3 regions of the Nocardioides sp. W7 genome follow, and region 1 is predicted to be linked to each of the others. Evidence: predicted binding sites of a transcription regulator. Region 1 holds the regulator's gene; each other region holds the start of a gene.
What was found. Region 1 encodes LexA, which represses DNA repair genes until DNA is damaged. Its sites were predicted from a motif close to TCGAACANNTGTTCGA; they were not measured.

Region 2: MUB56_RS17555 (HNH endonuclease signature motif containing protein) is a predicted target of LexA. The motif match lies at 1,690-1,705, and genes of this name have one in related genera.
Region 3: MUB56_RS12435 (HNH endonuclease signature motif containing protein) is a predicted target of LexA. The motif match lies at 1,394-1,409, and genes of this name have one in related genera.

Annotation. Positions count from the first base shown of each region.
Region 1 is NZ_CP095078.1:1,927,673-1,931,645, reverse strand. Features, by position in the region: gene MUB56_RS09145 (mismatch-specific DNA-glycosylase) at 1-170, opposite strand, end outside; gene MUB56_RS09140 (hypothetical protein) at 271-642, shown strand; gene MUB56_RS09135 (LysM peptidoglycan-binding domain-containing protein) at 753-1,085, opposite strand; gene lexA (transcriptional repressor LexA) at 1,360-2,076, shown strand; gene MUB56_RS09125 (MXAN_6640 family putative metalloprotease) at 2,156-3,721, shown strand; gene MUB56_RS09120 (ATP-dependent DNA helicase) at 3,733-3,973, opposite strand, start outside.
Region 2 is NZ_CP095078.1:3,709,277-3,713,249, reverse strand. Features, by position in the region: gene MUB56_RS17565 (acVLRF1 family peptidyl-tRNA hydrolase) at 8-631, shown strand; gene MUB56_RS17560 (phosphotransferase) at 672-1,571, shown strand; gene MUB56_RS17555 (HNH endonuclease signature motif containing protein) at 1,756-3,027, shown strand; gene MUB56_RS17550 (TetR/AcrR family transcriptional regulator) at 3,166-3,744, opposite strand; gene MUB56_RS17545 (zinc-binding dehydrogenase) at 3,916-3,973, shown strand, end outside.
Region 3 is NZ_CP095078.1:2,620,992-2,624,964, forward strand. Features, by position in the region: gene MUB56_RS12425 (M23 family metallopeptidase) at 1-346, opposite strand, end outside; gene MUB56_RS12430 (2'-5' RNA ligase family protein) at 357-899, opposite strand; gene MUB56_RS12435 (HNH endonuclease signature motif containing protein) at 1,463-2,749, shown strand; gene MUB56_RS12440 (hypothetical protein) at 3,830-3,973, opposite strand, start outside.

The sequences.
Region 1 (3,973 bases):
TCGTCGGGGCGCAGCCGGCGGGGGCTCAGCCCGCTGAGATGGAGCGACTCCCAGAAGCTGTTGCCCGGCGAGGCGTAGTAGTGCTCGCGCCACTTGGTCGACTCCGCGCCGGCCAGGCCGCAGAAGACCACGATCGGCTCAGGACCCACGATGTCCGGAAGCACCTCCACGTCTTCACTCTCCGGGCCGCACCAAACTCAGGGCACGGAGCTGCCGCCGGATGCGCGGGTCCTCCCACACCGTGTGGGTCGGTGCGACACAATGACCGGCGTGGCGGGCGAGGGAAAGCGAGCAGGGTCGCGACGTGCCGCACGCCCACCGCGGACCTTCCGCCCCCGACTGCTGCTGCTCGCCGTCGGGGTGACCCTGGCGGTCGTCGCCTGGGGCTACCTTGTGTACGCCGCCATCGACTTCGGCGCGAGCGCCCGATCCGGTGACGAGCGCGCCTGGCTGTTCCTCGCCCTCGCCTCGGCCGGCGCGATCGCCTGCCTCTTCCTCGGCCTGATGATGGTCGCCCGTCTGCTCCGCGGGCTCGGCATCACCGCTCCCCCGCCGTCACCGGAGTCCCCCGTGCCGTCGGAGACGGCGGACCGGACCCCGCCCGCGCCGCGCCCGCCCGGTGGCCGGCGCGCGGCCCGCTGACCCCCTCGGACACCGAAACGCCGCAGGGGCGGGGCCACCTCGTGGCCCCGCCCCTGTCTTCCCCGGCTCGCCAGCCGGGGTCGAAGCGGCTGGCGAAGTCTGTGGTGGCGCTACTCCGTCGGGACCCGGAGCTCCTGGCCGGCGAGGAGCACCGTCGACTCCAGGCCGTTGAGGCGCTCGATGTGCTCGATCATCTCCTGGACCTGGCCGTCCTCGGCCGCACCTGCCGCGATGTCCCAGAGGGTCTCGCCGGTGCCGACCGTGACGACCGTCGTGGGCTCCGCGGTGCCCGGCTCGGGCGTGGCCACCGACCCGGCGGCGAGCATCAGGCCGATCCCGAGCACCAGGGTCAGCCCGAGCAGGAAGATCACCAGCCGGCCGCGCCGGGTGAGCCGGAGCTCGCCGCGAGTGAGGGACAGGTCGGACATCTGCATCGTGCTCATCGGGACCTCCTGGGGAAGTGGCGGTCAGCCTGGGTGCCTGGCCACGAGCGAATGTCTATCCGCGCCCACCGACAGTCCGGTGCTGGCCAGCTGGTCGATCAGACGTTCGATCGAACATGTGTGCGAGACTAGAGCACCTGTTCGAACGAAATCAAGAACCGGGGGAACATTTGTTCGAACGGATCGGGACGACACGCCCTTCGAACACATGTTTGAAGCCGGAGCCGCATCTCGGTACGGTGAGCCCACGAGCATCCCGGCGAAAGGCATCACCATGGCCACGAAGAAGAACGTCCGCGAGCTGCCCGACGGGCCGCCCGACGCCACCGGACTGACCCCGCGCCAGCAGCGCGTGCTCGCGCACATCAAGGACTGCATCGAGAAGCGCGGCTACCCGCCGAGCATGCGCGAGATCGGTGACGCCGTCGGGCTGACGAGCTCCTCGAGCGTGGCGCACCAGCTGAAGTCGCTGGAGGAGAAGGGCTTCCTCAAGCGCGACCCGCACCGGCCGCGCGCGCTGGAGGTGTTCCTGCCCGAGGTGATGGCCGCGCGGCGTGCCCTCTCCGGTGCCGACGAGTCGTCGTACGACGAGACCGGCGTCGGCGACGCCGCCCCGGTGCCGACCAACGTCCCCCTGCTCGGGCGGATCGCCGCCGGCGGACCGATCCTGGCCGAGGAGCGCTACGAGGACGTCTTCCCGCTCCCCCGTCAGCTGGTCGGCGAGGGTGAGCTCTTCCTCCTCGAGGTCGCCGGTGACTCGATGGTCGACGCCGCGATCTGCAGCGGTGACTACGTGGTGATCCGCAAGGAGCAGACCGCCGAGAACGGCGACATCGTCGCCGCCCTCCTCGACGGCGAGGCCACCGTCAAGACCTTCAAGCGCAAGGACGGGAAGGTCTGGCTGATGCCCCACAACGAGGCCTACGACCCGATCGACGGCACCCACGCGACGATCCTGGGGAAGGTCACCGCGGTCCTGCGCAAGGTCTGAGCGAGGAGGCTGGACCGGGCCGTTCACGAGGGCGGGCGTGCGAGGATTGCCCGCCCGCTCCCTCCCGGTTGGAGACCTCGTGCCCGCACGCCACCGCACGCTGCTCGCGACCGTCGGCGCCGCCGTCCTCGCCGCCGCGCTGCTGACTCAGCCGGGCGCCGCCTCAGGCGCGAGCGGCTGGGACGGCGAGCCGGTCGGACACCCGATCGAGGGCCCGGCAGCCCGCGCCGCCCAGGTGCTCGAGGAGGCGGACGGCCTCCTGCGCGGCAGCTCGTCGGGCCGCGACGCCAGCCTGGTGCTGCTCGAGCTCGCCCGGAGCCGAACCGCTCTCCCGGCGGCCCGCCGGGCGGAGGCCGATCGGATCCTGGCCCGACCCACGGACAACCCCGACCCCCAGCAGTTCGGCTACCGGGCCGGCGCCCAGCCGACCGCGGCGTGCCAGGACGGCTTCTGCGTGCACTGGGCGCGCCAGACCTCCGACGCCCCCGATCTCTCCGACGGCAACGGCAACGGCCGCCCCGACTACGTCGACCTGGTCTTCACGACCCTGGCCGAGGTCAGCGGCACCTACGCGGGCGCCGGCTACCGCCGCCCGGTCGCGGACGGCATCCGCGGTGGCGGACTCGACCAGTTCGACGTCTACCTCGTCGACAGCGGCACCCGCGGGGACGGGATCTACGGCTACTGCGCCCCCGAGGGAGTCACGAGCGCCCAGCAGCGCAGCGCCACGGCGTACTGCGCGCTCGACAACGACTTCGCCGAGTTCCCGTCCCACACCCCCACCGAGAACCTCCAGGTGACGCTCGCGCACGAGTACTTCCACGCGGTCCAGCTGGCCTACGACCTCACCGAGGACCCGTGGTTCCTCGAGTCGACGGCCACCTGGGTCGAGGACGAGGTGTACGACGGCGTCAACGACAACGTGCAGTACCTCCGGAACAGCCCGATGAGCCAGCCCGGGGTCCCGCTCGACCAGGGCGAGGGGATGCGGGTCTACGGCAGCTGGATCTTCTTCCGCCACCTCAGCGAGGTGGAGCCACGCGCACAGGGCGGGCTGCCCACGATCATCCGGGAGATCTGGGAGCGAGCCGCCGGACCGGCGTACTCGATCCAGGCCGTGGAGGCCGTGCTGGGCGAGCGCGGACGGTCGATGACCGCGACCGTCGCCCGGTTCTCCGCCGCCAACCGCCATCCCAGGAGCAGCTACGCGGAGGGCTCGCGCTACCCCGCGACCACGCCGGAGAGCAGCGCCCGGGTCGCGCGCGGGCAGAGCCGCCGCGCCGCGCTCACCCTCGACCACCTCGGCAGCGGGACCCTGCGCTACCGACCCGACACCGGTGCGTCCCGGCGCGCCGGCAGGCTCCGGATCACCGTCGACCTCCCGCGCCGCAGCCGACCGACGGCCGCGGTCCTCACCGTGCGTCAGGAGTCGGGCCGGCTGCGGACCCGGGTCGTGCGGGTCGACCGGTCGGGGGGCGCCCGGATCACGCTCCCGTTCGCGGCCGGCCGGGTCAGGTACGTCGACGTCACGCTGGTCAACGCCGCCACCCGCTACCGCTGCGGCCGCGGCACGGTCCACTCCTGCCGGGGCCGCTCGCTCGACGACGACCTGACCCTGCGGGTGCAGGTCCGCGCGCTGGCGTAGTCGCTCAGGCCTCAGCCGGCGGCGAGCCGGGCCAGGGCCTTGCGGACCACGGCCGGGTCGGTGGTGGTCCACATCGGCGGCAGGCTGGACTTGAGGAAGCCGCCGTAGCGAGCGGTCGCCAGCCGAGGATCGAGGACGGCGACGACGCCGCGGTCGGAGGTGGTGCGGATCAGTCGACCGGCGCCCTGCGCCATCAGCAGCGCGGCGTGCGTGGCGGCGACCTGCATGAACCCGTTGCCGCCGGCCTTGTCG
Region 2 (3,973 bases), 1.8 Mb from region 1:
TGACGCCGTGACGACCGTGCTGGTGCCCGCCGCGCGCCTGGAGAAGTGGGTGCTGAACTTCCAGGGCCGACACGGCGCGACCGGGCTGAGCGTGGCGGGCGGCGCTCTCGGCGGGGCCGCCTCCGACGGCTCGACCTTCGTCGCCCGCCTCCCGTTCGCCCAGAGGTACGACGGCCTCCCGGACGCCGCAGCCTTCGCCTCGGCCGTGGCGGCGCCCGACGACTGGGGCGTGCTGCTGGTGCGCAAGGGCGGCTTCGCGGTGGCCCGGCTCTCCGGGAGCGCGATCGGCGAGTCGAAGGTCGGCCAGCGGCACGTCCAGGGGCGCACCAAGGCCGGCGGGCAGAGCCAGCAGCGGTTCGCCCGGCGTCGGGACAACCAGGCCCGTCAGGCCTACGAGGCGGCCGCCGAGCACGCCGCCCGGATCCTGGCCGGGCTGCGCGGACCGCTGGTCACCGGGGGAGACCGACCGGCGATCGAGGAGGTGCTGGCCGACCCGCGGCTGCGGTCGTTGCCGGTCGTCGAGCCGTGGCTCGCCGTACCCGATCCGCGGCGGGCGGTGCTGCAGCAGGCCGTGACGGATGCGTGCGCGGTGCAGGTCGAGGTGCTCAACGCGGACGCCGGAACAGGCTGATCTCCCCGGAACCAGGCTTCCCGTCTGTCACGATGGCGCCATGTGGCAGCCCGAGCCCGGCTGGCACCCGCTCCCGGGTGGCACCGGCACCTCCACGGTCGGTGTGTGGCGCACCGTCGTCGGCGACCGACCGGTGGTCGTCAAGCGCCTCGCCGCCCCCGGTGAGCACGACCCCGCCGAGCTGAGCGATCCCCACCACTTCGCCTACTGGCGGCGGGGCGCCGATGTCGTGACCGCCTGCCTCGTCGACCACACGCCCGGCCTGCGGGGTCCCGTCTCGGCGGTCGAGGAGGACTCCGAGGGGATCACGCTGACCCAGGAGTGGGTCGAGAATGCCGCCTGCTCCGGGCTGTTCATCGCTCACGGGCTCGGCCGGTTCGCCGGCGCCGATCTCGGTGGCATCCGGTGGCTGGCCCGCGACCAGCTGCGGGACCGGATGCGGCGCGTCGAGCGGCACGGCGGCTGGCGCACGCTGGCTCGGACCACCGTCGCCGACGTGGCCGAGCACCTGTGGAGCAGGCGCAACGCGCTCCTCGACGAGCTCGACGCGCTGCCCCAGGTCGCCCAGCACGGCGATCCGGTGCCCGCCAACCTGCCCGGCCGGCTCGGCGACGACGTGGTCGCCATCGACTGGTCGATGCTCGGCAGGGGACCGGTGGGTGCCGACCTCGGCTATCACCTGCTGATGGCCCGCGAGGAGTTCGAACCGTTGCTCGATGCCTACCTGATGGGGCTGCCCGGCGGGTTCGGGGGACGCGAGGAAGCGGCGCAGGGCGCCCGGGTCACCGCCGTACTGACCGTGCTCAACCGGGCGGAGTGGGCGCTAGCCCGGGTGGCGGGCGGCGAGGGCGCGCTGGCCGGCAAGTACCGCCACCCGGCCGTCGCTCCACACCTGCGAGCGCTGCAGCGGCAGTTCCCTCAGATCGAGGCGCTGCTCTGACGGAGGTGCGCTGCCCTGGTCGTGCGGACCGTGGACTCGGGTCGCAGTCACCCCGACGGCGCAGAACTGTCACCGATGTCTTGAGACGACACCGGCAGCTTGTGGAGAGAGTCCTGCATCGAACGGGTGTTCGAGTAGAATTGACGCATCATCCCGCACCGTTGTGGAGCTCTCGGAGGCTCGCATGGACCACCCGATCCGGGTCGCCACCCGTGAGCTGGACCATGTCCTGAAGTCGGTGGTCGACGTGAACCCGGCCTTCATGGCCACCTCCGACAAGGCGGCTGCGTTGAAGGAACTGGTGGCGGTCGAGGCTCGGGTGGCCGAGCTTCGGCTGCGAGTGACTGCGGATGCCGGTGATGTGGCCGAGGAGTCCGGCGCTCGAGACGTCGGCGCTTGGACGGCAGCTGCGACGCGTCTCCGGCGTAGTGACTGTGCGGCTGACCTCCGGCTGGCCCTAACGCTGGCCGACCGGCCGGTCTTAGCCGCCGCCGTGCGTGAGGGCGGGGTGAACCTGGACCAGGCCCGGGCCATCGCGGTCGCGCTCGCGGAACTGCCGGCCGACGTCGACGCCGCGGTCGTCGACCAGGCCGAGGCCGTCCTGGTGGGGTACGCCGCCCGCTTCGATCCCGTCGAGCTACGCCGCCTCGGTCGCCGGATCCTCGACGTCGTCGCCCCCGATATCGCCGAGGCCCGCCACCTGGCCGACCTCGAAGCCTCCGCCCACCAACGCATGCGCCTCGGACTGAAGTCGCTGGGTGACGGCACGACGCGGATCAGCGGCTTGATCCCGGACGCGTCCGCGGCCCGGCTCGCGACCTACCTGCATGCCTTCACCAACCCCCGCCGTGACGACTCCGCCCCGACGCTGGCTGAGGAGGGACGAAGTCGCGTCTCGAAGCCCGGTGAGCCGTCCGCCCGGCCCGTGCCGTACGGCCGCAAGGCCGCGGCCGCGTTCTGCCAGCTCCTGGAGACCCTCGACCCGGGTCGGCTCCCGATCCACGGCGGCGACGCGACCACGCTCGTGGTGACCATGTCGCTGGAGTCGCTGCGCTCCGACCTCGGTACCGCCACCCTCGGCAATCCGGCCCCGGGCGACTCGGTCGACCGGATCACCGCCGAGGAGGCCCGCCGCCTGGCCTGCACCGCCCTGATCGTCCCCGCCGTCCTCGACGGGAAGGGCGAGGTCCTCGACCTCGGCCGCGCCCAACGCCTCTTCTCCCGCGCCCAACGCCGCGCGCTGGCCCTGACCGATCGCGAGTGCCGCGCGGAGGGCTGCCACATGCCCGCTCCGTGGTGCGAGGCCCACCATCAACACCCGTGGTCGACCGGCGGACGCACCGACCTCGCCGACGGGTTGCTGCTCTGCTCGCACCACCATCATCGAGCTCACGACCCGACCTACACCTCAGAGCCGCTCCCCGACGGCGCCGTCCGATTCCACAGGCGGACGTAGGACGACGTGCGTCATTGGCGGGGGTAAGACGCACCTAGCTGGCGCGCGGATCGTGCCAGAAGAGTGCGTCGGGGCGGGACGCCGCACCTGACGCGGCGGGCGAGGAAGGGACACGCGCAGCTGGTGATTCGTGGGGGGTCAGGGGTCCTGCGCACGGAAGGCATCGACGGCGAGGGTGGCGAATCGCCGTGCTGCGTGATCGCGGGCGTTGGGGAGGGAAGTGGACAAGCCTCGCCCGGCGAGGAGGACTAGCACGAGGTCGTCGATGACGAAGTCCGAGCGCAGCCTGCCCTGGGCTTGCGCTCGATGCGCTAGTCGTTCGAGCATCCCGAGGAGCTTCTTCCGGTGCGCGGTGAACGGGGCTGCTGCTGGTGCGGCGGACATAAAGGCGTCGACGAATCCTCGGTTGTGAATGTTCAGGGCCGTGAGTCTCTGCAGCACCGAGGTGAAACCACGCCACGGGTCTGGGTCGGCGCATCCCTCTTCCACGATCTGCTCACACGAGCGTCGCTCGGCAGCGAACACTTCGTCGATGAGGGCCTGCTTCGTGGGGAAGCGGCGGTAGAGGGTCGCCGGCCCTACTTCTGCGCGGCGGGCGACCTCGCGCATGCCGACGTCGAGGCCGCGTTCTGAGAAGGCAGCCCGTGCCGCCGAGATCATGCGGTCGCGGTTGTCGCGCGCGTCAGCTCGGAGATGGTGAGGCAGGTCGGCGGCCATCACTCTCACTTCCCCAAATGGACGGGGGCGTCCATTAACGTCCCTGACGTTACCTGAGTCACGAGGGACGAGCAGGAGACAGCCGTGCGAGCAGTAGTGATCAAGCAGTTCGGAGACCCGAGGGGTATGGCCGTCGTCAACGTCCCTGCGCCCACCCCGTTGGCTCGGCAGGTGCTGATCCAGACCGAGGCGATCGGGGTCGGCGGAGTGGACGCCGCCATTCGCCGGG
Region 3 (3,973 bases), 690 kb from region 1:
TGCGCAGCAGGAGCGGGTTCGCCCCGTATGCCGGCCCCAGCGAGCCGTTGTCGACCACCCGCAGTCGGGTCCGGGCGAACAGCCGGGTGCCGCACGGCATCGCGAGGTCGAGGCCGTGGTGGAAGCCGCGCCCGTCCCGGCAGCGCGAGTCGGGTGAGTAGTACGGCGCCCGTGTGCAGCCGAACGGGATCATGATCCGGTGCGAGCCGGCGAACCACGGCGACGTGTAGCGGGTCCGGTCGGAGGTGAAGAACTCCCAGCGCGGGTCGGGCGCGGCGCCGGCCGGCGCGACCGGGGAGAGGACGAGCAGCAGGGGCAGCGCCAGCAGGGCCGAGAGCAGTCGCATGGATCCACCCTCACACAGAGTCGCCGAGCGGCCAGGAATCCAGCACCCGGCAGCCGCCGTCCTCCCACCAGGCCAGGTCGAGCCGCTCCGCGCGGCAGCGCACCGGCAGCAGGTGCTGAAGCGCCGCCCGGGTCGAGTCCTCGCTGACCGCCTCCGAGCGCAGGTCGAGGGTGAGGTGGGGGAGCACCTCGTCGTACCTCCCGGCGTACGGCGGGCACGCGGGGAAGGCCTCGAAGAGCCGCATCGTCAGCTCCTGGAACGGCCGCAGCGGGTCCGGCACCAGGTGGATGATCCCGTTGGGGAAGGTCGCAACCTGCCCCAGCACGAAGTCGAACGGCGGGGTGCTCGCCACCACCCGCGCCACCCGGTGCCGGTCGGCTGGGGTCGGCTCGGGCAGGAACGGCCCGAGCGCGGTGATGTGCGCGTGCACGAACGCCGGGTCGGCCGAGACGAACCCGGGGTCGTAGAACTCGTGCCGGCCCCGGACGAACGGCTCGAGCGCCGGCACGGGCAGCTGCAGCACGGCGTGCCCCGGGTGCCCCTCGTGCGTCACGGGAGGAGGGTACGTGGGGGCGGTGGTGCCGACGGTGTTCAGGAGGTCGCGCCTCGGGCTGTTGCCGTGGCCTCCCACCCCCGCGCCCGGGGTGGACCCGGTCGGGGACCGTTTGGTGGGGCGTTCGTTCTTGACCTGGGTGGTCGGCAGGTACGGCTTGCCGGTGATCGCCTCGGTGCCCGGGCCAGATCGAGGCCCAGCGCGCGCATCCTGTCGTGCACGCTGATCGGCCCGTGGTCCAGCCCGATCGGGGCGCGAGCACCGCGGCTGGCCCGTCGGCCTTCGCGAGCCTGGGTAGCGCTAGAACGACTCGGAGGAGATTTCGTGCTCGGAGCAGCACGTCGAGATCGCGCCGCGGGGCGCGTCATTAGGCCACTGCAGGGCAGAAGTGTCACCACCAAGACCACCAGAAGCGTCACCGATGTCTTGATTCAGAACTGTCACCGACGTCCTGAGACATGACACGTGCGAGGGCCTGTGGAAGATCCAAGCGATCGAACGTGCGTTCGACTAGAATTGGACGCATCATCCCGCACGTTTGTGGAGAGCTCTCGGAGGCTCGCATGAACCACCCGATCCGGGTCGCCACCCGCGAGCTGGACCATGTGCTGAAGTCGGTGGCCGATGTGAACCCGGCGTTCATGACCACCCCCGACAAGGCCGCCGCTCTGGTCGAGCTGGCCGCGATCGAGGACCGGGTGGGCGAGCTGCGGCTCCGGGTTACCGCCGACGCGAGCGACGTGGCCGAGGACACGGGCGCCCGGGACGTCGGCGCCTGGGCCGCCGCCTCTACCAGGCGACGCCGTGGTGACTGCGCCGCCGACCTCCGCCTCGCCCTGGCACTGGCCGACCGCCCGGTCCTGGCTGCGGCGGTCCGAGAAGGTGGGGTGAACCTCGACCAAGCACACGCGATCGCGGCGTCCCTCGCCGAGCTCCCGCCCGAGGTCGACGCCTGCGTGGTCGACCAGGCCGAGGCCGCGCTGGTGGCCTACGCCGCGCGCTTCGATCCCATCGAGCTGCGCCGCCTGGGTCGCCGGATCCTCGACGTCATCGCCCCCGACCTCGCCGAGGCCGCCGAGGCCCGCCACCTCGCCAACCTGGAGGCATCCGCCCACCAACGGATGCGGTTGGGCCTCCGGGCCCAGGGCGATGGGATCACGCGGATCAGTGGCCTGATCCCGGACGCCTCCGCCGCCCGGCTCGCGACCTACCTGCACGCCTTCACCAACCCCCGCCGCGACGACGCCGTCGACCCGACGCCGGTCGAGGAGGGACGAAGGCCCGTCTCGAAATCCGGCGAGCCGACCGCCCGCCCCGTCCCATACGGACGCAAGGCCGCGGCCGCGTTCTGCCAGCTCCTGGAGACCCTCGACCCCACACGGCTGCCCATCCACGGCGGCGACGCCACCACCCTCGTCATCACCATGAGCCTCGACTCGCTCCGCGCGGAGCTCGGCACCGCCACCCTCGGCAACCCGGCCCCCGGCGACTCGGTCGACCGGATCACCGCCGAGGAGGCCCGCCGCCTTGCCTGCACCGCCCAGATCGTCCCCGCCGTCCTCGGCGGGAAGGGCGAGGTACTCGACCTCGGCCGCTCCCAACGCCTCTTCACCCGCGCCCAACGCCGCGCCCTCGCCCTCACCGACCGCGAATGCCGCGCCGAGGGCTGCCAGATCCCGGCCCCCTGGTGCGAGGCCCACCACGCCGGCACCCCCTGGGCCGCCGGCGGCCGCACAGACCTGGCCGACGGGATGCTGCTCTGCTCCCACCACCACCATCGAGCCCACGACCCGAGCTACTCCACCGAACGACTCGCCGATGGCGGCGTGCGGTTCCACCGGCGGACGTAGACCGGCGGTACTTCCGAGGTGGCACGACTCGTCTCGATGACTGACGCCCGCCGGAGTTCTTCCTGCGATTCGGCCGCGACAACAAGGGCGTTGCGGCGACACTCCTTCCCGTGACGGACACTTGCCCGCGCTCCTGGACGTGCTGCGGCCTCTCCGCTGCCGGGTCGAGGTCCCCGCCCGTTCCAGCGTCGTGACCCCTGGCGGGGGTTCCGCTTCGCCGCTCGCCAGACGGTCCTGAGCCGCGCCGGCGGCCGATGCGAGGGGCCGATCTTCCTGGTGGCGGGACGCTGTCGGAAGGAGGCGAACGAGGTCGACCACATCTATCCCTGGTCGAAGGGCGGACCCACCGTCGCGAGCAAAGGCCAGGCTCTCTGTCGCGGGCACAACCGTCGGAAGTCGAACCTGCGCCCTCCTTGGTGGTACGTCCTGGCCCTGGAACGTCGACGAGTCGGCTACTGCCCACCCGGCGTCGACCTGCGAGTATTCGCCCGCATGAACGGCGACGAGCGCGCCGCGCGCGCCGCCTGGCTGGCTCGCCGTCGCCGGTAGATCTGCGTGAGACGGGCGCTCGCGTCCGGTGCTGAAGGTGTCGGCGAAGCAGGTCGACGAGGGGGACCGCTTGACCCTGACGGCGACCATCAGGTCGCCCGCCCGGGCGACTCGCGTGACGTTGCTGAAGTTCCGGCTCACCCTCTTCGGTGACCCGTCCTGGGATCCGGTGAAGTCGCTCAGGGTCCGAGGCAGGAAGAAGGTCGCCTGCAAGGAGGTCGCCACGGGCGAGAACAGCCAGCGGTACCGGGGGGCGGTCGCCTACCAGAGGGGGAACCGGGTCGTCGTCTCCAAGCCCGTGACCGTGACGATCTGGCGGTGGATCCCTCGCCAAGCCGTACAGATTAGGGATCCAGCTGTTCGACACCACGCCCGGCGGGACCTCGGGGCTCGACGACGTGGAGTCCTGGCACGTCCTCGGCGAACCCGAGTTCTTGTGCACCGGTGTCTGACGAGGGCTTCGCGCTGAAACGACTCGACATTGACCCACGACCGCGGAGGGGAGCCAGGATTCCCGGAGGATCTCGACCATCAGGACCAGGTCTGGACTGGCTCGACCTCCAGACCGCCCTCGGGGCTGCGCCTGAACAGTCCTTGCAGTCCCTGCTCGACCTCGGACGGTTCGGAGTCCGACACCTCGTCGTCGGTGACGGCGTGCACGAACGGGACAGCCTT